DNA from 3 places in the Mumia sp. zg.B21 genome. Region 2 is predicted to be linked to each of the others. Evidence: riboswitches for the same ligand, from Rfam matches in the RefSeq annotation. Region 2 holds a riboswitch; each other region holds the start of a gene.

Region 1 (7,662 bases), 1.4 Mb from region 2:
GGCAGGCTTCCTCGGCGGCTACACGACATTCAGCGCGGCCAGCCTCGAGACCGTCACGCTGGTCCGGGAGAAGCGTTACGTCCTCGCCGCCACGTACGGGCTGGGCGTGCTCGTCGCGGCGGTTGCGCTCGCGCTGCTCGGGTGCGCATGGAGCAGAAGCCTCTGACTCCTACGGCGGTCGCCGGACACGGTCCTGTGGCGTGAGGCGGCTACTCCGCGAAGATCGCCAACGTGCGCGCGACGCACACGGGCTTGTCGATGCCCTCGGCCTCGATCGTGAACTCGACGCTCACGCGCTGACCCAGGGCGACCGGCACGACCTCGACGAGCCTCGCGCGACCGCGCACCTTGGACCCGACGGGCAGCGGCGCGGGGAAGCGGACCTTGTCCGACCCGTAGTTGACGCCCATCTTCACGCTCTCGACCTTGTAGGTCTCCGCGGCCAGCATCGGGATCAGCGAGACCGTGAGGTAGCCGTGCGCGATCGTACGACCGAAGGGCCCCGCGGCTGCCTTCTCGGGGTCGACGTGGATCCACTGGTGGTCACCGGTCGCCTCCGCGAACAGGTCGACCTGCTCCTGGGTGATCTCGTGCCACTCGCTGACGCCGAGCTCCTCCCCCACACACGAGGTGAGCTCGGCCAGGTTCTTGAAGACGCGCATCCGATTCCTCCGCACTAAGCGCTCGCTTACTGCCCCGATCCTAGAGGGGAGGGGCTCAGCGGACGAGCCAGGGTACGGCGGCGAGCGCGACGCCGAGAGCCAGCAGCGCGCTGTCGGTGCGGGACCACGGCGCCGGCTCCGCCCACGTGCGCCGCTGCGCCGAGGCGAAGCCGCGTGCGTCCATCGCCACCGACATCCGGGACGCGTCGCGCAGCGCGGACACGAGGAGCGCGAACGCGAGCGAGACCGCGTGACTCACCCGTGAGACCGGGTTGTGCGTCGGCCCGAACCCGCGCGCTCGTCGCGTCCGGTCGAGCTGGCCCCACGTCTCGCGCAGCGCACCGAAGCGTTGCATCGCCGCGGCGAACGCCACCACCGGCCGCGCCGGCAGCCGCAACCGCTGGCCGAGCTGGTCGGCCAGCTTCGACGGGTCGACGTACGCCGCGAGCACCGCCCCGGGCAGCGCGAGCACGACGATGCGCAGACCCGCGGTCAGTGCGACCTCGAGATCACGCCCACCAAGCCACCACGTCGACCACACGAGCGACACCGAGGCGACGGCGATCGCCCCGAAGCGGGCGAGCGCGAACCTCGGCGACGGGAGCAGGACGGCACCGGCGACCGCGTACGCGCCGAGAGCGAGGCACGCGGTCTGCAGGTCGCGCACCGCCAGCGAGGCGACGATCGCCAGCGTGCCGATCGCGAGCAGCACCAGCGGGGTGGCCCCTCGGACGAAGCGTCTCATCGAGCGTCGTCCCCCGGTGCGGGCGTGGGCACAGGCCCGGGCGCGACGTTACGACCGCCCTCGAGCGGCACGACACGGTCGGCCCGCGCTGCGAGATCGGCGTCGTGGCTGGCCGCGCCGATCACCGCGTCGGCACCCGCAGCGGCACGCATCCACCCCGTGACGGCAGCCCACGTACCCCGGTCCTGACCGACGGTGGGCTCGTCCAGCAGGAGGACGGGCGGACGGTGAGCCAGGGCAGCACCGAGGGCCAGCCGTCGCTGCTCCCCGCCGGAGAGCCGGTACGGGTTCGCGTCGGCGAGGTGGTCCAGCCGGAGATGGACGAGAACGGCGTCGACGTCGACCGGGACGCCGATCCGCCGGGAGGTCGCCGCGATCTCGTCGCGGACGCGGGTCGTGAGAAAGCCGTGCTCCGGGTTCTGCGGGACCCACCCGATCAGCGCGGCGAGGTCGCGCGACCCGATCCGGTGCGGCGGTCGACCCAGCCCTCGCACCTCGCCGGCACCCGGACGTCGCAGACCCCCGACGACCTCGAGCAACGTGGACTTGCCCGCCCCGCTCGGCCCGCTGAGGACGGTGACGGCCCGCGACTCCAGGGCGGCGTCGACGTCGCGCAGCGCCGCGGTGACAGTGGCGCCCCGAATGTCGGTGCGGCGCAGGTCGACGCCCAGCGCGAGCGCATCGAGGCGCGGCACCGCGCGGTCGGTCTCGACCAGCACGACCGGCGGCTCGACCGGCTCCGGCGCGGCGACCCCCGGCATCCACACCCCGACGCCGGCGAGGTCGTCGCGCAGTGTGGCGACGAAGCTCACCGGGTCGGTGTCGGCGACCACGGATCCGTCGTGGCCCAGGACGACCACACGGTCGACGTGAGGGAGCCACGGGGCGATGCGGTGCTCGACCACGACGAGGGTCGCCCCTGTCTCGGCGACGACCTCCGCGACGCAGCGGCGTACGGCGTCGGCGTTGACGTCGTCGAGCATCGACGTCGGCTCGTCGAGGAGCAGGAGGTCCGCCTGCGACGCCAGCACCCCGGCCAGCGCGGAGCGCTGAAGCTCTCCTCCGGACAGCGCGGACGTCGGGTGCTGCATGCCGTACGGCAGGCGTACGGCTCGCAGCGCGTCGCGCACCCGCGGCCAGATCGCAGCCGGGGCGACGCGGGCGTTCTCGAGCCCGAAGGCCACGTCGCGGCCGAGCCGCTCGGCGACCACCGCGTCGCCGGGGTTCTGCAGCAGCATTCCGACGCGGCCGATGGTGGTGACCTCGCCGAGGGCGTCGCCGTCGCCGGTGGTCTCGAGCACCCCTGCGGCCGCCCGGAGCACCGTCGACTTCCCGGCGCCCGACGGCCCCGCCAGCAGCACCCGCTCACCCGGGTCGACGCGCAGGTCGAGGCCGGCGACGACCGGCGTACGCCGGCCCAGCGGACGCCAGCCGAAGCCGCGGAACGCGACCGATCCGGTCACGCTCGCGGGGAAGGGCTCGTGGACGACGCCGCGGCTCGGTCGTGGTGCTCGCGACCGGCCCCGAAGGCGTCGAGAGCACCCGTCTTCGCCAGGGCCCGGACGAGCAGCCACCCTCCGACGCCCGCGACGAGCGCCCCCGACACCGCGAAGAACACGAGATAGACGAGCTGGTAGCCGAAGGCCCAGTCGGCGTAGTACGCGTACCACTCGTACACCGCCTCGAACGCCCCGGCGAGCGCGCCTGCTGCGGCGGCGACGACGACACCCCACCGGCGGTACAGGAAGAGGGCGAACACCAGCTCGACCCCCAGGCCCTGGATCAGGCCCGAGACGAGGACGGACATGCCCCACTGGTTGCCCAGCAGGCCGGAGACGACGGCTGCGACCACCTCGGTGCCGACCGCGGCGCCGGGTCTGCGGACGACGAGCCCGCCGATGACACCGCCGATCAGCCAGACGCCGGAGATCAGGCCGGAGCTCGGGGGGTAGGCGAACAGCGCCGTGCCGCTGACGACGGCGAACAACTGGTTCCATCCCCAGAACACCACGCCGATCGCCACGCCGAGCATCGCCACCGTGACGAGGTCGATCGTGCGGTAGCGGGTCGAGGACGTGCGAGGACGAATGGCATCAGCCACGGTGACTCCCTTCGCCGGTGCTAACCGGTGCAGGTTCGGAGGGTCTGCGGGCTTTCCGCACTCTCAGCGCACCGTGCCGTCGGGCACCTGCGCTCCCCTGTCGTGAGGTCGACTCTAGCCGCACCCGCGGCATCGTGACGAGCGCCCGCTAGGGCGCGGTCCGCAGCGAGGACGCCAGATCGGTCAGTGCGGAGTCGACGACGCGGTAGTAGGCCCATCGGCCTCGCTGCTCGCGGGTGACGAGGCCGGCGGAGACGAGCTGTTTCATGTGGTGCGAGACGGTCGGCTGACTCAGCCCGACCGGCTCGGTGAGGTCGCAGATGCAGGCCTCGCCTCCTTCGGACGCGGCGATCAGCGACATCAACCGCACCCTGGTCGGATCACCCAAGGCTTTGAACATCCGGGCGAGCACCGCGGCCTGGTCGTCGTCGAGGACGCCCCCGGTCAGCGGCGAGCAGCATGCTCCGGCGGAGGTCTCGAGGACGGGAAGCGTCATGTCCATCACCCCATCGTGCCACACGTATTGACATCCGTCGATCAATCGGTAGTGTTCGATGCATCGAACTTCCTCGATCTCAGGAGACATCATGACCCTCACGAACGACGAGCTCGTCGAGCAGGTCCGCGAGCGCTACGCCGCCGCCGCCGTCCAGGCCCGCTCCGGCACCACGAACGACCTGGTTCTCGCGACGACCGAGTCGTGCTGCGCGCCGGCCGCCGACGCCGCGGACTCGTGCTGCGGCGGCTCCACCGCGGAGGTCGATCCCTCGTTCGGTGCCGGCCTGTACTCGAGCGCCGAGGCGGCCGAGCTCCCGGCCGAGGCGCTCGCCGCGTCGCTCGGCTGCGGCAACCCGCTCGCCGTCGCTGCCTTGAGCCCCGGCGAGAAGGTGCTCGACCTGGGCTCCGGCGGTGGGATCGACGTCCTGCTGTCCGCCCGGCGCGTCGGTCCCGACGGCTTCGCGTACGGCGTGGACATGACCGACGAGATGCTCGACCTGGCCCGGGCCAACGCCACGAAGGCCGAGGCCACGAACGTGGAGTTCCTCAAGGGGTCGATCGAGGACGTGCCGCTGCCCGACGCGGCCGTCGACGTGGTCATCTCCAACTGCGTGATCAACCTGTCGGTCGACAAGCCCCAGGTCCTCGCCGAGATGTTCCGCGTGCTGGTTCCGGGCGGGCGCATCGGCATCTCCGACGTCGTCGCCGAGGACCACCTCACGCCGGCCGACCGTGCCGAGCGCGGGTCGTACGTCGCCTGCATCGCCGGCGCGCTGTCGCGCAGCGAGTACCTCGACGGGCTCGCCGCGGCGGGCTTCGCCGACGCGACGGTCGAGCTGACCCATGAGGCGGCCCCGGGCATGCACGGTGCGATCATCCGTGCCACCAAGCCGACTGCATGACGGTCTCCGACGCCGGCACCCGCCCCGCTCTCGCCGGGCGGCTGTCGGCGACCGACCGGCTGCTGCCGGTGTGGATCGTCGCCGCGATGGCGGTCGGGCTGCTGGTCGGGCGCCTGGTCCCCGGACTCGACGACGCGCTGGGCGGCTGGGAGATCGGGGAGGTCTCCGCGCCGATCGCGCTGGGCCTGCTCGTGATGATGTACCCCGTCCTGGCGAAGGTCCGCTACGACCGGACACGCGCGATCCTCGGCGACCGCCGTCTGATCGCGGTGTCGCTGACGCTGAACTGGATCGTGGGTCCGGCGCTCATGTTCGCGCTCGCCTGGCTGCTGCTTCCCGACCTCCCCGAGTACCGCACCGGGTTGATCATCGTCGGCTTGGCCCGGTGCATCGCGATGGTCCTCATCTGGAACGACCTCGCCTGCGGCGACCGGGAGGCCGCCGTCGTCCTGGTGGCGATCAACAGCGTGTTCCAGCTCGTCGCGTTCGCCGCGCTCGGCTGGTTCTACCTCCAGATCCTCCCCGCGTGGCTCGGCCTGCCGACGACCAGCGCCGAGCTGAGCGTGGGAGCGATCGCGATCAGCGTGCTGGTGTTCCTCGGGATCCCGCTCGCCGCCGGCGCCGCCAGCCGGCTCCTGGGCGAGCGCCTCAAGGGCCGCACCTGGTACGAGACCCGCTTCCTCCCCACGGTGAGCCCGCTCGCGCTGTGGGGGCTGCTGTTCACGATCGTGGTGCTGTTCGCACTCCAGGGCGACGCCATCACCCGCCGACCTCTGGACGTCGGACGCATCGCCGTGCCGCTGCTCCTCTACTTCGTCGCGATGTTCGCCCTCGCCTGGATCGGCTCGCGCGCCGCCGGGCTCGACGACGCACGGACGACGACGGTCGCGTTCACGGCTGCCGGCAACAACTTCGAGCTCGCGATCGCCGTGGCGATCAGCACCTTCGGCGCCACCTCGGGTGAAGCCCTCGCCGGCGTCGTCGGCCCTCTCATCGAGGTGCCCGCGCTCCTGGCGCTCGTCTACGCCGCCCGCGCCCTCCGGCCACCCCCACCTCAGGAGATCCCCCGATGAGCGTTCGCGCCGTGCTTTTCGTCTGTGTCCACAACGCAGGCCGTTCTCAGATGGCAGCCGGCTTCGTCCGGCACCTCGCCGGCGAGTCCGTCACCGTGCTGTCTGCCGGCTCCGAGCCTGCTGACCGGCTCAACCCTGTCGCCGTGGCAGCCATGGCCGAGCTCGGCATCGACATCGCCCAGAACCAGCCGCGGCTCCTCGAGACGACCGACGTCCGGCGCGCCGACGTCGTCGTCACCATGGGGTGCGGCGACACGTGCCCCGTCTATCCCGGCACCCGGTACGAGGACTGGGTGCTCGACGACCCCGCGGGACGCACCCTCGAGGAGGTCCGCCCGATCCGGGACGAGATCCGTGCCCGGGTCCGACGACTCGTCGAGAGCCTCGAGCCGGTCGACTGAGCGGAGGCGTCAGTCGACGCCGAGGTCCACGAGACTCTCGGCCACGAAGTCGCCGAGCTCTCGATGACCCGCAGGTGTCAGGTGGAGCCCGTCGTCGAGGTAGGGCAGGTCGAGCCCGACCGTCGAGACGTACGCCGCCCCGGCCCGGCCCGCGAGCAGCGCGAGCTGGGCGTCCACCCGCCGCGCCCCCCGTTCGCGGGCCGGCGCGGCGGCGGGCCCGACCACGACCACGGGCGGACCCTGCACGGACCTCATCACGCGCTCGAAGCCGGCCCGGACCGCCTCCGGCGTCTGGTCGACGTCGTTGAGCCCTCCTGCGATCACCACCAGATCCGCTCCGCCGGCCACGGCACGGGCAGCACGGGCGGCGAACCACGAGCCGTCGCACGGGCTCGCGGACCGGCTGAAGCCCGAACCGGAGAACGCGTCGACGTGGACCTGCCCCGACAACCGGGATGTCCAGGCGTCGCCGGCATCGTCCAGACCGAGCCCGGCGGACCAGGAGTCGCCGATCACGACGACCCGCTTCCCGGCGGGGGCGCCGACGACCCGGCGTGCCTCGGACTGCGACGTGAACCGCTCGCACCGCACGGCGTCGGCCCGGCTCTGCCCGAGGTCGGTGAGGAACGCCGCGCTGATCGTCAGGAGGAGCAGAACCACGGCCAGACGCGCCCGCCAGGAGACGTCCAGCAGACGTGGTCGGGCGACGCGACGTGCTCTCACCACCCCATGATCACTCCCCGCGGCGCCGAACGGTGAGAACCTGCGGAACAGATCAGGCCACGTAGACCTTCCGCAGCCGCTCGCGCACCTCCCACACCGTGCGATCGCCGGCGTGCAGGCGTACGGCGACTCCGGGTCGCAGCTCGAGGGCGCTACGGTCCTCGAACCGTACGGTCGCGTCCCCGGACAGCACCACGAACACCTCGTCGACCTCGGTGTCACGGACGGTGCCGGCAGTCATCTCCCAGATCCCGACCTCGGTGTCCCCGAGCGCAGCGAGTACGGCCGAGGCCGTCTGTGGCACCCCTGCGACGACGTCGCTCGGGTCGAGCGCGTCACCGGTGAGCGCGTGCGTCCGCACGTCGACGGAGACGACGCGGTCGTCGACGGGATCCATGTCTCTCACCCGCCCGTGAACGTCGAGGCGACGGCGGCGTTGTCGTCGCCCGAGCGGCGCAGCACCGCCCACACCACCGCGAGCGCAGCGAGTGTGAGGAGCAGCATCACGGTCGACACCGCGGCGATCTCCGGCCGCAGCCCGACCTTGAGCGACCCGA
Region 2 (7,662 bases):
GAGGAGGTGCTCGACGAGCGCCGAGACACCCTGCGCGCGCGCCGGTCCGCACTCAGGACGGCGGTGACCGATCGGTTGCCCGACTGGAGTCTCAACTCCCCCGCCGGCGGGTTGTCGCTGTGGGTGCGCCTGCCGAGGCGGGCCTCGAGCCGGCTCGTCGTCGCCGCGGAGGCCCAGGACCTGTTGCTCACCGCCGGCCCACGGTTCTACGCCGACGGCGGTGGTGAGTCCGCCCTGCGCCTCCCGTACGACCGCAGCACGGGCGCCATCGACGACGCCGTCGACCGTCTCGCCCTCGCATGGGAGACCGTGCTGGCCGGGCGCCCCACGTCGGGACCCTCGCGACGCGGCCCTGCGCTGACCGCGTAGCGGCTGTCACGATCGGCTACGCCCCGGACATGACGTGATGTGACGACGACACCAGACACGGCTCGCGAGGAGCGCTTCCGCGAGCTCTACACCGCCCACTTCGACGCGCTCCTCGCCTACGCCATCCGCCGGACGCGCCACCCTGACGACGCCGCCGACCTCGTCGCGGAGACCTTCCTCGTCGCCTGGCGGCGCTGGGACGCGATCCCGTCCGGGGACGAGAGCCGCCTCTGGCTGTACGGGGTGGCCCGGCACGTCCGCTCGAACGCCGAGCGCAGTGGGCGCCGCCGCGAGCGCCTCGGCGAGCGCTTGCGCCAGCAGCTGAGCGAGACCTCCGACGCCCACCCCTCCGACGACGTCGCGGAGCACAGTGCCGTCCGAACGGCGCTGCAGCGGCTCGGAGCGGCCGACCGTGAGCTGTTGATGCTCTCGGCGTGGGAAGAGCTCGAACCCCGCGAGATCGCACGCGTCCTCGAGATCAGTCCGAGCGCCGTACGGACCCGCCTGTCCCGAGCGCGTCGACGGCTTCGCGACGCCCTTGGCGACGACCATCCCGAACCCGGACGCGTGATGAGCGTCGGCACCATGCTCAGCCCTGAGGAGGGACGATGAACGACACCGACCTCGACCGCCGGCTCAGCGCCGCCGACCCGTACGTGCGGCACGCGACGCCTGACCTCGGCGGAGCCGACCGAGCCCTGCTGGACGAGATCATGGCCGACACCGCTCGACGCCCGCAGCGGTCGAGACGATCGTGGCGCTTGCCACTGGCCGGAGCGCTCGCGTCCGCTGCCGTCATGGCCGCAGCCCTCCTCGTCCCTGCTTGGGTGGGCTCGACCGACGACCCCGAGACGCCGGCCGCGCCTCCTGCCGCCTCCGAGCCGACGGTCGAGGCGCCCATCCGCTACGCCGCCGCCGTCGTCGAAGCCGCCGGCCGCCAGCCGCGGCTGCTGGTCGGCGAGCCCGGCTGGAAGGTGACCCACGTGTACGGGTTCGCCGAGGACGAGGGCACCATCGTGTTCACCCAGGGCGATCGCGAGCTCGAGTTCGTCTGGTACCGAGCCGACCAGTACGCCGGCTACTTCGAGGACCGTCTCGACGTCTCTGCTCCGCGACCGTTCTCGATCGACGGGCAGGACGGCAGCGAGTTCCGATACTCGACCACGGACATCGCCGTGATGCTGCGCCCGTCCGGCGGCACGTTCTCCGAGATCCGCACCGGCGGCGGCTGGAGGAATCGCGCCGAGATCGTGGCTGTCCTGCGAACGGTTCGAGCGGTCTCGGTCCCGGAGTGGCTCGCGGCGATGCCGCCGGAGATCGTCACTCCCGACAAGGCCTCGCAGGTGATCGACGAGCTGTTGGCCGGTGTGCCGCTCCCGCCGGGACTCGACCGTGCGTCACTCGACGACCTCGGCACCAACGACCGCTACCAGCTCAGCGCCCAGGTGCTCGAGCCGGTGGTGTGCGGCTGGGTCGGAGAGCTCCGGCGTGCCGAGGACGCGCGAGACGACCGGGCGAGGAAGGCCGCCGTCGAGGCGCTGGCAAGCGGGCGCCGCTGGCCGTTGCTCGCGCCGATGGACGCCGAGGGCGAGTATGCCGACGGGGTCCGGGCGGTGGCCGACGCGGTCCGCGACGGGGTTCCGACGCTCACGGTGCGGGAGATGTCCGGCTGCCCGTGACGGCAGGTGGGCGCGGGGAGGTCAGGCCCTCGGCCAGGTCTCCCCGCGCCACGACGCGTCCCAGAACATCCACTCGAATCGCGTCGCGCGCTCGTAGGCGGCGAGCATCTTCGTACGGCGCTCGGGCGTCGCCGCCGTCGCGAGGTGGTCGGCCCACCCCTCGGCCCGCGTGACCGCGGCGTCGAAGGCGGGGTCGGAGTAGGTGTCGATCCAGGCGCGGTAGGGATGCGCAGCGTCGGTCGCCTGTGCCGCGATCGCGCGCCCAACCTCCAGATAGACGCGGAAGCACGGCAGCACACCCGCAAGACCGACCTCGACCGGTGCGTACGCGGCGTCGGCGAGCAGCGTGCCGGCGTAGGCCTGACAGGTCGGCGTCGGCTCCGCCGCATCAGGCCCGTCCGGGTCGAGGCCGCGAGGCACGAGGAACTCCGCGTGCATCAGCCGCTCGGCCTCCACCGCCTCGGCGGCCGCGCGTGCGAGGCCGGCTGACAGCGCCGGGTCGCCCGCACGCGCGGCCAGCATCGCGAGCGTGCTGCCGTAGCGGGAGAGGTAGTGGGCATCGTCGAGCAGGTAGCGGCCGAACACGTCCTCCGGCAACGTCCCGGCGGCGAGACCGACCACGAAGGGGTGCTCGAGGATCGCGTCGTACCAGCTCGCGACGTGCGCCCACGCGGCCTCGGAGAACGTCCTCTCGTCCGTCACCCGCGCGACCTCCAGAGGTGGTCGACAGGTCCGTGGCCGCGACCCACCGAGTGCTCGGCGCCGCTGCGCAAAGCCCCGGTCAGGTAGTCCTTGGCCTCACCCACCGCCTCGCGCAGCGGCAGGCCGAGCGCGAGGCCGGACGCGATCGCCGACCCCAGCGTGCAGCCTGTCCCGTGCGTGTTGGGGCTGTCGATCCGCGGTGCACGATAGGTGCACGCACCCTCCGCGTCGACGAGCACGTCGATGCTCTCCGGACCCTCGAGGTGTCCGCCCTTGACCAGCGCGGCTGCAGCGCCCGCTGCGCGCAACGCGCGCCCGGCGGTCGCCAGCCCGTGGGGATCGGTCGCCGGCGCGGTGCCGGTCAGGACCGCAGCCTCCGGCACGTTGGGCGTGACGACGGCCGCCAGCGGCAGCAACGTCGTACGGATGGTGTCCACCACGTCCTCCCCGACCAGCGTGTCGCCGGAGGTGGCCACCATGACCGGGTCAAGCACGACGGGCACGTCCGCGGCGTGCAGGACGTCGGCGACCGCGAGCACGATCTCCACCGTGCCGAGCATCCCGATCTTGACCACGCTCACGTCCAGGTCGTCCAGCACGGCACGCACCTGCTCGGCGACGAACGCCGCAGGCACCGGGTGGATCCCGAAGACGCCGCGGGTGTTCTGGACGGTGAGCGCGGTCAGGGCCGCGGCGCCGTACACGCCGAGGGCGGTCGCCGTCTTGAGGTCCGCCTGGATCCCGGCGCCGCCTGAGGGGTCGGAGCCGGCGATGGTGAGCATGACGGGCACGGCGCTCAGGGCTGGACCTCCGAGCGTGCGGCGAGGGCGGCGTCGACGACCTCGCGGAGCGTGCGGGCGGCCGCACGCGGCTCGGGTGCCGAGCAGATCGCGGAGACCACGCAGATGCCGTCGGCGCCGGCGGCGACGACCGACGCGGCGTTCGATGCGGAGATGCCACCGATCGCGACGAGCGGGAGGTCGTCCGGCGTTGCCGCGCGCAGGCGGCGTACGCCGTCGAGTCCCCACGGCGCGGTCGTGTCGGGCTTGGTCGGCGTCGCCCACACCGGGCTGACCGCGAGGTAGCTGCACGCGGCGAGCGCCTCGGCGTCGTCGAGCTGGGCCAGGTCGTGCAGCGACCACCCGACGACCGCGTCGTCGCCGAGCACCTCTCGCACTCGCGCGGGGTGGAGATCATCGGGCCCGATGTGCAGGCCCGCACCGGGCACGGCGCGCGCCGCCGCGAGGTCGTCGTTGAGCACGAACGACGCACGGTCACCGACGCGCGCGGCGATCCTCGTGGCCAGCCGGATGCGTTCGTCGGTCGACGCGTGCTTGTCGCGGAGCTGGACGGTCGTCGCTCCCCCGTCGACGGCGTCGGCGACGACGTCGACCAGGTCCGCACCGTGAGGCACGGACCCGGTGACGAGATAGAGACGGACGTCTCCGGCCGGGCCGACCATCAGCGCGCGACGACCTCGGCGACCGCCTCGGAAGACAACGTGGACAGCGCGTCCAGCAACCGCCAGCGCAGCGATCCGGGACCCTCGGCGAGCGGCGCGGCCTTCTCGATCGCGGCCGTCAGGATCGCCAGTGCGCTCGCCGACGCCTCGAACGCGTCGTCGTGGACCGCGCAGGCCGCGGCGACCAGGGCGCTCGCGGAGCACCCGAGCGCGGTGATCATCGGGGCGCGCGCATCGCCGCCGTGGATCTCGGTCGTACGGGTGCCGTCCGTGACGATGTCGACGGCGCCCGTCATGGCGACGACGGTCTCCAGCTTGGACGCGAGCGCCTCGGCGTCCGTACGGACGTCGGCCGTATCGGCGTCGGCGTCGACCCCTCGCCCTGCCCCCGTCGAGGTCGCGATCGCAAGGATCTCGCTCGCGTTGCCCCGGATCACCGTCGGGCGGTGCTCGATCAGGGCAGCGGCGGACTCGCGCCTATAGGTGGTCGCGCCGACCGCGACCGGGTCGAGGACCCACGGCTTGCCCGTGGCCGAGGCGACCTCGACCGCGGCGAGCATGCCGTCGACCCACGGCGGGGACAGCGTGCCGATGTTGGCGACGACGGCCTGGGCGATGCCGGCGAACTCCGCGGACTCGTGCGGGTCGTGGACCATCGCCGGAGAGGCGCCTGCGGCATTGAGCAGGTTGGCGGCGATGTCCATCGACACGTAGTTCGTGATGACCTGCACCAGCGGGGTCTGCGCCCGGAGCTGGTCGTGGACGTGGGCAGCGGTACGGGGTTCGAGCATCAGGCTCCCTCTCGCCGGTATGACCCGGATCAGGTTCGGCGGGTGTGTTCTCAGCCCTTCGGGCACCCCGGCCTTGCAACTGCTGGCGACGATAACAGAAGTGCCGGGAGCCCCTTCCGCGACGTCGCACCGGCCCGCTAGCGTTCGGGCAACCCACCCGACTCCTTCCCACGAGGGGTATGCATGGCTTCCGCCCGTCGCGTCCGTCGCGCCTGGCGCCGCGGAGGGGTTCACGAGGTCTATCTCGCGTCCCGCCGCTGGCTCGCTCGTCTCATCTACCCCGGAGACCTCCCCGCGGCCCGCCAACGCCGACGGCGGTGAGTCCGGTCCCACGCCGTGATGCGCGTGGGACCGGGCTCACCGCCGGTCGGGACGTACGAGGGTCAGCGCGCAGCGGTGCCCTCGGTGTAGTCGTCGTCGCCGCTCTTGACCCAGGCCATGAGCTTGCGCAGCTCGCGGCCGGTGCCCTCGATCGGGTGCTCCTCGCCCTCGGCGCGCAGCTTCTTGAACTCTGCCGCACCGGCGTCCTGGTCGGCGATGAAGCGCTCGGCGAACGCGCCGTTCTGGATGTCGGCGAGGACCGCCTGCATGTTCTCCTTGACGCGCGCGTCGACGACCCGCGGACCGGAGACGTAGTCGCCGTACTCGGCCGTGTCGGAGACCGACCAGCGCTGCTTGGCGATGCCACCCTCGTACATGAGGTCGACGATCAGCTTGAGCTCGTGCAGGCACTCGAAGTAGGCGACCTCGGGCTGGTAGCCGGCCTCGGTCAGGGTCTCGAAGCCCGCCTGGACCAGTGCGGAGACGCCGCCGCAGAGGACCGCCTGCTCACCGAACAGATCGGTCTCGGTCTCCTCGGTGAACGTCGTCTTGATGCCGCCGGCACGCAGGCCGCCGATGGCCTTGGCGTAGGAGAGGACCAGGGGCCACGCGTTGCCGGTGGCATCCTGCTCGACGGCGACGAGGACGGGGACGCCACGGCCCTCGACGTACTCGCGGCGGACGAGGTGACCGGGACCCTTGGGGGCGATCATGCCGACGTCGACACCGGCCGGCGGCTTGACGTAGCCGTAGCGGATGTTGAAGCCGTGCCCGAAGATCAGGGCGTCGCCGTCGTTGAGGTTCGGCTCGATCGCCTCGGTGTAGAGGCTGCGCTGCGCCGGGTCGGGCGCGAGCACGACGATGACGTCGGCCTCGGCGCACGCCTCGGCCGGGGTGAGCACCCGAAGGCCCTCGTTCTCGGCCTTCTCACGGCTCTTCGAGCCCTCGGGGAGTCCGACGCGGACGTCGACGCCGGAGTCGCGCAGGGACAGCGCGTGGGCGTGGCCCTGGCTGCCGTAGCCGAGGACGGCCACGCTGCGGCCCTGGATGACGCTCAGGTCGGCGTCGTCGTCGTAGAACAGCTCAGGCACGGGGTTGCTCCTTCTCGTGGTGCCGTGTGGCACCGGGTGGTGCCGCTCGGATCAGACGTACGGCCCCTATCGACCGTACGCTCAGGCGGTCTGGGTGGACGCGCCGGGGACCGCCCGCAGGGTGCGGTCGGTGATCGACCGTCCTCCGCGACCGATCGCGACGCGTCCGGACTGGGCGATCTCGCGGATGCCGAAGGGCTCGAGCACCTTCAGCATCGCGTCGAGCTTGCCGGGGTCTCCGGTCGCTTCGATGGTCACCGCGTCGACGCCGACGTCGACGACCTTCGCCCGGAACAGCTGGACGGTCTCCAAGACCTGTCCGCGCGTCCGTGAGTCGGCGCGGACCTTGATCAGCATGAGCTCACGCTCGACCGAGGTGGTGGGCTCGAGCTCGACGATCTTGAGGACGTTGACGAGCTTGTTCAGCTGCTTGGTGACCTGCTCCAGAGGCAGCTCGTCGACGTTGACCACGATCGTCATCCGCGAGATCTCGGGGATCTCGGTCGGCCCGACCGCGAGCGAGTCGATGTTGAAGCCGCGGCGCATGAAGAGGCTCGCGACGCGGGCGAGCACACCAGGGGTGTTCTCGACCAGGACGGACAGGGTGTGCTGGCTCATCACAGTTCCTCGTCACCGAACTCGGGCGCCATGTCGCGCGCGATCTGGATCATGTCGTTGCTGACTCCGGCCGGGACCATCGGCCACACCATCGCGTCGCGGTGCACGACGAAGTCGATGACGACCGGCGCGTCGGTGATGGACATCGCCTTCTCGATCACCGCGTCGAGGTCCTCGGCCTTCTCGCACCGCAGCCCGACGCAGCCGTAGGCGTCGGCGAGCTTGACGAAGTCGGGGATGCGGGCCTCGTCGGCGCCGGTCTGCAGGTCGGTGTTGGAGTAGCGGCCATCGTAGAAGAGCGTCTGCCACTGCCGGACCATGCCGAGCGACGAGTTGTTGATGACGGCGACCTTGATCGGGATGCCCTCGAGCGCGCACGTCGCGAGCTCCTGGTTGGTCATCTGGAAGCAACCGTCGCCGTCGATGGCCCACACCACCTCACCGGCGCGGGCGACCTGCGCTCCCATGGCGGCAGGGACGGAGAAGCCCATCGTGCCCATGCCGCCGGAGTTGATCCAGCGGGCGGGGCGCTCGTGCTCGATGAAGTTGGCAGCCCACATCTGGTGCTGTCCCACGCCGGAGGTGTAGGTCGCGCCGGGGCCGGCGATCTGGCCGATGCGCTGGATCAC
Region 3 (7,662 bases), on a different contig from region 2:
CCTCGCGCGCGAGGTTCGCGGTGAGGACCGCCTCACGCGCGGTGCGACAGCCCGCGGTGTTGGGGAGCAGCCGTGCGCCGTGCTCGCGGACGACGTCGAGGATCGAGCTCGGCGCTCCCGGGTCGACCCGGCGCATCGAGACGGTGACGAGCTCCGTGCCGCTCATCTCCAGGCACCGACGGAGGACAGCGGGGCTCGGAACCCCTCCGGTACCGAGGAACAGCCGGCTCGTGAACGGCACTCCGGCCACGGTGAGCGGGGACGGGTCGGTGGTCGTCAGCACGACTCTCACCCTCCTTGGACGGCGGTGACGACGTCGACCTCGGCGCCGTCGCGGACGAGGTGGTCCTCCCATCGGGAGCGCGGCACGACGATGCCGTCGACGGCGACTGCCACGTCGGTACGTGGCAGCGCGAGCGTGCGGAGCAGCGCGAGCACCGTGAGAGGCTCGGCGAGCGCGTGGGCCTGGCCGTTGAGACGGATGGTCATCGGGCCTCCTGGAGTGTCGGCGACAGGCGAAGCGGGTCGGTGTGACCCGACCCCTCAGGTGGCGAGGACTCCTCGACGAGCGCGGTGATCACGTCGGCGGTCCAGGGCGCGAGGAGCACGCCGCCACGATGGTGCCCGGCGGCGACGAGGAGACCGGGGATGCCGGTGGCCCCGACCAGCGGCAGGTGGTCCGAGCTCGAGGGACGCAAGCCGGCTGCCGCCTCCACGAAGGCGCAGTCACGCAGCTCCGGCACGACCTCGACCGCGTCGTGAAGGAGGTCGTGCACCCCCTCCACGGTGACGGTCGTGTCGTACCCCCGCTCGAGCATGGTCGCGCCGACCACGATCTCGCCGTCGTTGCGCGGGACCAGGTAGACGGGTCGGCCGCGCACCGCGGCGCGCACCGTCCGGGCCAGCATGGGCCGGGGGGCATGCAGCCGCAGGATCTCGCCCTTGACCGGGCGCACGGCGTCGCGCAGCCACTCGGGTGCGCCCTCGGTGGTGCGTAGCCCGACACCGTTGGCGAGGACCACCACGTCGTGGCCGCGCGCGCGCCCGTCCTGCCTGGTGCGGACACGCAGCGTGTCGCCGTCTCGCACCAGGTCGACCGTGTCGTCGACGGCGGTCACGTGCCGACGCGCGCATGCCGCCAGCAGAGCAGCGAGCAGAGTGCGGTTGTGGACGCTGCGGTCACCGGGGATCTCGACGACGGCGCGCAGCGCTGGGTGCAGCGCCGGCTCCCGGGCGCGCACCTCCCGCCGGGTGAGCGGGTGGTACGGGATCGTGTGGGTGTCGAGCAGCGCGGTGACCCGCTCCTGCTCGCGGGCATCGTCCTCGGTGGCGGCGGCGAGCAGCGTGCCCTCCCCACGGACCTCCAACGCTCGCCCGGCATCGCGTTCGAGGGCGGCCGCCATGTCCGGCCACCGTGCGAGCGACGCGACGCCGACCCGCAGCAGCGCCTCCTCGCCGTACCACGCCTCACCTGCGGGGGAGAGCATCCCCGCGGCCGCCCACGAGGCCCCACGGGCGGGCGTGGGGTCGTACGTCGTGACACGGTGACCACGACGTGCGAGCGACCACGCGACGGTGAGCCCGACGACTCCACCACCGACGACGGCGACGTCGCGGCCGGCTGGCCGGTGAGAGCGCGACACTGCTCCTGCCTCCCTTCGCCGGCATGACCCGGATCAGGTTCGACGGTCGGAGCGGCATCGGCTCCCTCTCAGCCCGTGCCCGGGCTCCCGTGGGGACCTCCGCACCGTAGGCGGGCTACGACGGCGTCGTCAAGCGGGCCCGGCGCCCGCGGGTCGAGCCGAGAAGGACGCCGGCGATGACCACCGCGCCGGATGCGAGCTCGAACGGGTCGAGGCGTTCGCTCAGGAGAAGAGCGCTCGCGCTCATCCCCACCACCGGGACGAGCAGTGAGAACGGCGCGACGGTGCTCGACGGATAGCGCGTCATCAGCAGCGTCCACAGTCCCGAGCCCACGACGGTCCCGATGACGACCGTGTAGAGGAGACCCAGCACGGCGGGCACCGCCTCGGGGGTGAAGGCGGTCACGAGCGACTCTCCGACGGCTCCCGGCCCCTCGAAGAGCAGCGAGACCACCAGCATCGGGATCGGGGGGACCACCGACATCCACAGCGTGAGGTGGAGCGGGTTGGAGGGGTGCGCCTGGCGGTTCGCGAGGTTGCCGAACGCCCAGCCGAGCGCGGCCAGCAGCGTGAGCACCACGGGGAGCAGGGCTGCCGTCTGCGACCGGTGCCACGCCACGCCGGCGAGCCCGGCGATCGCGATCACGATGCCGAGAATCTGCCGGCCGCTGAGCCGTTCGCGCAGCAGGACGCCGGCGAGCACCACCGTGAAGGGCGCGGAGGCCTGGAGCACCAACGAGGCGAGTCCTGCGGGCATGCCCGCACGCATGCCTACGTACAGGAAGAAGAACTGTGCGATCCCGAAGCCTGCGCCGTACCCGATCAACCAGCGCAGCCTGACGTCCGGGCGCGGGACGAGAAGCACGGTCGGGACGGCGAGCAGCCCGAAGCGCAGCGCGACGCAGAACATCGGCGGGAAGTGCTCGAGCGAGGCGTGGATGGCGATGAAGTTCAGTCCCCAGGTGATCGCCACCAGTACGGCGAGGAGACGGTCGCGGGTGGTCACGAGAGCCAGCGTGCGCTTGCGCCTGGGTGAAGCACAATCGAATACTCCTACGACTACGATGTAGCGTTGCTTCAATGAAGGATGCTGGCATCGACGTCGACAAGCTCGCGATCGTGCGGGAGCTCGCCGAGCGGGGGAGCATCACGGCGGTCGCTGCGGCGACGTACCGGACGCCGTCGGCGGTCTCGCAGACGATCAAGGCCCTCGAGCGTGACCTCGGGACCGTCCTCGTCGAGCGTGAGGGCCGTGGGGTCAGGCTCACCGAGGCCGGCCGGCTGCTCGCCGAGGGCGCCGTCGAGATCGCCCAGGTCGTCGCGCGCACCCGGGCCCGCCTCGAGGAGTTCCGCGGCGAGGTGGCGGGCGAGGTCGCCGTGACAGCCTTCCCGAGCGGCGCCGAGATGCTGCTGGCTCCGCTCGCGCCGCGGCTCGCGACGCGTGCGCCCGGCGTGACCGTACGGCTGAGCGACCTCGACCTCGCGGAGTACGAGCTCCGAGCGGCCACCGCCGACCACGACGTGGTCGTCGGGCACTCGGTGGTCGCGGTGCCGGACCCTGCGGCGACGGGCCTGCACGTCACGCCGCTCCTTCGTGAGCCGCTGGACGTGGCCGTGCCCCAGGATCACCGCCTCGCCGGCCGCGACCGGGTGCGACCCGAGGACCTCGTCGGAGAGCGCTGGATCGGCGTCCCTGTCGGCCATCCCTTCGACCTGCTGCTCCCCATGCTCGCCGTCGACGGACAGTCCCCTCGTGTCGAGCAACGGTTCCTCGACAACCACGTCACGGCCGCGTTCGTCGCGGCCGGGCAGGGTGTGGCGCTGTTGCCGCGGCTGTGGCGAAGAGCAGCGGAGGCACGCGGCGTCACGCTGCTCCCGCTCGACGGCGTGCGGGCGGGGCGCCACGTGTTCGCGCTCGCAAGGCCCGACCGTGCCGAACGCGCGGCTGTCCGATGCGTCCTCGACGCCCTCCTGGAGATCGCCGACGAGGCGAGATGAGGGTGTCGCCCTCGCTCGCTGCACCGGCCCACTCTTTGCACTCTCCAGGCCCGAGTGCTAGAAAGGAGAGCGTTAGCACTCGGATCATCTGAGTGCCAACGTTCCAAACGGGCCAGGACGATGAGGTCCGAAGGTCGCGGCGAGAAGGGTTTGCCGTGGACGCGGGTCGTCCGTCGCGGGCATCCCCTGGGCCATCCACCTCTACGCGGAGGAATCGCGGGAGATATGCCGAAGACCATTGCATTCAACGAGGAAGCCCGTCGCGGCCTCGAGCGCGGGATGAACATCCTCGCCGACGCCGTGAAGGTGACCCTCGGTCCCAAGGGCCGCAACGTCGTCCTCGAGAAGAAGTGGGGCGCTCCCACCATCACCAACGATGGTGTCAGCATCGCCAAGGAGATCGAGCTCGAGGATCCCTACGAGAAGATCGGCGCCGAGCTCGTCAAGGAGGTCGCCAAGAAGACCGACGACGTCGCCGGCGACGGCACCACCACCGCCACCGTGCTCGCCCAGGCGCTCGTGCGCGAGGGCCTGCGCAACGTCGCGGCCGGCGCCAACCCGATCGCGCTCAAGCGTGGCATCGAGAAGGCCGTCGAGGCCGTCAGCGCCCAGCTGCTCGGGATGGCCAAGGACGTCGAGACCAAGGAGCAGATCGCGTCCACGGCCGCGATCTCCGCTGCTGATCCGTCGGTCGGCGAGATCATCGCCGAGGCGATGGACAAGGTCGGCAAGGAAGGCGTCATCACCGTCGAGGAGAGCAACACCTTCGGGCTCGAGCTCGAGCTCACCGAGGGCATGCGCTTCGACAAGGGCTACATCTCGCAGTACTTCTACACCGATCCCGAGCGCATGGAGGCGGTGCTCGAGGATCCCTACATCCTGATCGCCAACTCCAAGATCAGCGCCGTCAAGGACCTCGTGCCGGTCCTCGAGAAGGTCATCCAGTCGGGCAAGCCGCTGCTGATCATCGCCGAGGACATCGAGGGCGAGGCGCTGGCCACCCTGATCGTCAACAAGGTCAAGGGCACGTTCAAGTCCGTCGCCGTCAAGGCTCCGGGCTTCGGCGACCGCCGCAAGGCCATGCTGACCGACATCGCCATCCTCACCGGTGGCGAGGTCATCAGCGAGGAGCTCGGTCTCAAGCTCGAGAACGCCGACATCTCGCTGCTCGGTACGGCCCGCAAGGTCGTCGTGACCAAGGACGAGACGACCATCGTCGACGGCGGTGGCTCGGAGGACCAGATCACCGGCCGGGTCAACCAGATCCGCGCCGAGATCGAGAACTCCGACTCCGACTACGACCGCGAGAAGCTGCAGGAGCGGCTGGCGAAGCTCGCCGGCGGCGTTGCGGTCATCAAGGTCGGCGCGGCCACGGAGGTCGAGCTCAAGGAGCGCAAGCACCGCATCGAGGACGCCGTTCGCAACGCGAAGGCTGCCGTCGAGGAGGGCATCGTCGCCGGTGGCGGCGTCGCGCTCGTCCAGGCGACCGCCGCGGCGTTCGAGAAGCTCGATCTCGTCGGTGACGAGGCGACCGGTGCGCAGATCGTGCGCTCCGCCTCGACCGCCCCGCTGAAGCAGATCGCGATCAACGCCGGCCTCGAGGGCGGCGTCGTGGCGGAGAAGGTCCAGGGCCTTCCCGCGGGTCACGGCCTCAACGCGGCGACCGGCGAGTACGTCGACCTCATCGCCGAGGGCATCCTCGACCCGGCCAAGGTGACCCGCTCGGCGCTGCAGAACGCAGCCTCGATCGCGGCGCTCTTCCTCACCACCGAGGCCGTCGTCGCCGACAAGCCCGAGAAGAACCCCCCGGCCATGCCGGGTGGCGACATGGGCGACATGGGCGGCATGGGCTTCTGAGCCACCCCGCCTGAGCTCACGCTCGACGCACCACGCGGCGCCCCGTCGGTCTCCGGACCGGCGGGGCGTCGTCGTACGGTGGGCCGGTGTACGTGCCGCGCTTCAACTCCCTCGACGACGCAGCGGCGATCGACGGCCTCATCGCCGCCGTCGGTGCCGGCGACCTCGTCACGGTGGGCGCGGACGGCATGCCGTACGCGACCCGGCTGCCGCTGGTGTGGCTGCGCGAGGAGGGTCGCGTGATCGCGCACGTGGCCCTCGCCAACCCGCACTGGCGCACGATCGGCGACGGATCGCCGGCCCTGGTCGTGGTGAGCGGACCGCAGGCGTACGTCTCGCCGTCGTGGTACGCGACCAAGGCCCAGCACGGCAGGGTCGTCCCGACGTGGAACTACAGCCGCGTCGAGCTGCGCGGCACGGTGCGCGTCCGTCGTGAGACCGAGTGGATCCGCGACGCCGTCACCCGTCTCACCGACCTCCACGAGCGGTCGCGGCCCGATCCCTGGGCGGTGACCGATGCGCCCGCGCCGTTCGTGGACGGCCAGCTGCGCGGCATCGTCGGCGTCGAGGTGGCCGTGACCTCGGTCGAGGGCAAGGCCAAGCTCAGCCAGAACCGCTCGGCAGAGGATCGCGACGGTGTGGTGCACGGCCTGCGCCGCGAAGGCGACGCCGAGGCGCACGCTGTCGCGGGCACGATGGATCAGTCCTCGTCGACGTCGTCCCACGAGACCGCGTCGACGAGGTAGACCTGCTCACCCGCGCGCGGGTCGCGTGCGTGCAGCGTGAGGAACACCGGGGAGAACGGCCCTCCGAGGTCGACAACCGTCGCTCCGGCGCCCAGAACCCCGCGGATCCGGTCTGGTGGGCACGTGCGGTCGTTCCTGGTGACGACACCCGGGGTCGTCCACACCGGCACGCCGTTCATGGTGCCGGAGAGCTGGAGGTGGAAGTGGCCGCACAGGACCGCTCGGACGTCCGTCCCGGCCACAGCGTCGGCGAGCAGGTTCCGGTCGCGGAGACCGTCGTTGCGCATGAACGGCGCCCAGTCGACGTGCAGAGGCGGATGGTGGAGCGCGACGACAGACCCGTACGGCGCGGGGGTCGCGAGCTGGCCACGGAGCCACGCGACCTGACCGCCGTCCAGCTCACCGTGCACCGATCCCGGCACGAGGCTGTCGAGCGTGATCACCCGCAGGCCCCCGACGTCGCTGACCGCGGCGCGCTTGCCCGCCGACCCACCCGCGAGCCTGCCGACGTCGCGTCCGCCGGCGTCGAGGTGCCCGGACCCGAGCGCCCGCGTGAACGCGGCCCGGTCGTCGTGGTTGCCCGTCGTGTAGACGTGCGGTACGCCGCGCTCGGCGGCGTACGCGCCCACCATCTCGCGGACGGCGACACAACCCTCATACGACCCGTCGTCGGCGATGTCGCCGGTGACGAGCACGAGGTCGAGGTCGGGGACGTGACGCGCGTCGTGGAGGATCCGCTCGAGCGCGCTGACGGCGTCGACGCCGTCCTCGTCGGGGCCGGTCCGGCTGACGTGGGTGTCGGAGAGGTGGAGGATCCGGTGCGCCACGGTCACCGCCTGAGATAGCGCGTGGCGGCCGCTGCAAGGGCCGTGGCGTACCGGCGCTGGCCTGCCGCGGAGCGCATCGCCCGGGCGTCGCGAGGGTTGCGCATGTTGCCGAGCTCCACCATCGCGGTCGGGATGCGGCTGAGGTTGAGCGTGCCGAGGTCGGCCCGCTTGACCAGCCCGCGCCCGCCCCCGGTGTAGGTCGAGCGCCGGAACCCCACCCTCTGCAGCTCTGCGCGGGTGATGCGCCCCAGCCGCAGCGACCGCGCCACCGCGCCCCGCTTCTTGGTGACGATCACGTGGAAGCCGCGCCCCGACCGCGCCGCCCCGTCGCCGTGGATGCTGATCTTGAGGTCGGCCGCGCGTTCGCGGCCGCGAACGCCCGCGTTGCCGAGCCGTCCCCGGACGTCGACGCAGGGCCCCCAGAGCTTCCGGCTGTTGCGGCTGCGGGTCATCACCACCGTCGCGCCGGCTGCGCGCAGCTCCGCGCGCAGCCGTCTGGCCACCCGCCAGGCGAACGTCGCCTCCGCGAAGCCGCTCGCGGTGGCCGTCCCCGTGGTGTTGCACGCCTTGCGCAGACCGCCGGCGTCGACA

What was found. Region 2 has a riboswitch for thiamine pyrophosphate ahead of thiM (hydroxyethylthiazole kinase). Riboswitches for the same ligand answer to the same signal wherever they lie in the genome.
Region 1: another riboswitch for thiamine pyrophosphate. It lies ahead of KV100_RS08145 (ECF transporter S component); the one in region 2 lies ahead of thiM (hydroxyethylthiazole kinase).
Region 3: another riboswitch for thiamine pyrophosphate. It lies ahead of thiO (glycine oxidase ThiO); the one in region 2 lies ahead of thiM (hydroxyethylthiazole kinase).

Annotation. Positions count from the first base shown of each region.
Region 1 is NZ_JAHWCJ010000001.1:1,687,226-1,694,887, forward strand. It holds gene KV100_RS08125 (CrcB family protein) at 1-166, shown strand, start outside; gene KV100_RS08130 (MaoC family dehydratase) at 210-662, opposite strand; gene KV100_RS08135 (energy-coupling factor transporter transmembrane protein EcfT) at 718-1,407, opposite strand; gene KV100_RS19915 (ABC transporter ATP-binding protein) at 1,404-2,870, opposite strand; gene KV100_RS08145 (ECF transporter S component) at 2,867-3,508, opposite strand; TPP riboswitch at 3,498-3,617, opposite strand; gene KV100_RS08150 (metalloregulator ArsR/SmtB family transcription factor) at 3,657-4,010, opposite strand; gene arsM (arsenite methyltransferase) at 4,096-4,908, shown strand; gene arsB (ACR3 family arsenite efflux transporter) at 4,905-5,981, shown strand; gene KV100_RS08165 (arsenate reductase ArsC) at 5,978-6,382, shown strand; gene KV100_RS08170 (SGNH/GDSL hydrolase family protein) at 6,392-7,105, opposite strand; gene KV100_RS08175 (cupin domain-containing protein) at 7,158-7,502, opposite strand; gene KV100_RS08180 (ABC transporter permease) at 7,508-7,662, opposite strand, start outside.
Region 2 is NZ_JAHWCJ010000001.1:329,784-337,445, reverse strand. It holds gene KV100_RS01760 (PLP-dependent aminotransferase family protein) at 1-369, shown strand, start outside; gene KV100_RS01755 (RNA polymerase sigma factor) at 409-981, shown strand; gene KV100_RS01750 (hypothetical protein) at 978-2,048, shown strand; gene KV100_RS01745 (TenA family protein) at 2,070-2,750, opposite strand; gene thiD (bifunctional hydroxymethylpyrimidine kinase/phosphomethylpyrimidine kinase) at 2,747-3,532, opposite strand; gene thiE (thiamine phosphate synthase) at 3,547-4,212, opposite strand; gene thiM (hydroxyethylthiazole kinase) at 4,212-5,003, opposite strand; TPP riboswitch at 4,992-5,083, opposite strand; gene ilvC (ketol-acid reductoisomerase) at 5,387-6,415, opposite strand; gene ilvN (acetolactate synthase small subunit) at 6,497-7,033, opposite strand; gene KV100_RS01715 (acetolactate synthase large subunit) at 7,033-7,662, opposite strand, start outside.
Region 3 is NZ_JAHWCJ010000002.1:898,395-906,056, forward strand. It holds gene KV100_RS13170 (thiazole synthase) at 1-283, opposite strand, end outside; gene thiS (sulfur carrier protein ThiS) at 289-489, opposite strand; gene thiO (glycine oxidase ThiO) at 486-1,643, opposite strand; TPP riboswitch at 1,652-1,736, opposite strand; gene KV100_RS13185 (EamA family transporter) at 1,759-2,649, opposite strand; gene KV100_RS13190 (LysR family transcriptional regulator) at 2,724-3,641, shown strand; gene groL (chaperonin GroEL) at 3,867-5,498, shown strand; gene KV100_RS13200 (FMN-binding negative transcriptional regulator) at 5,585-6,244, shown strand; gene KV100_RS13205 (metallophosphoesterase) at 6,199-7,071, opposite strand; gene KV100_RS13210 (N-acetylmuramoyl-L-alanine amidase) at 7,074-7,662, opposite strand, start outside.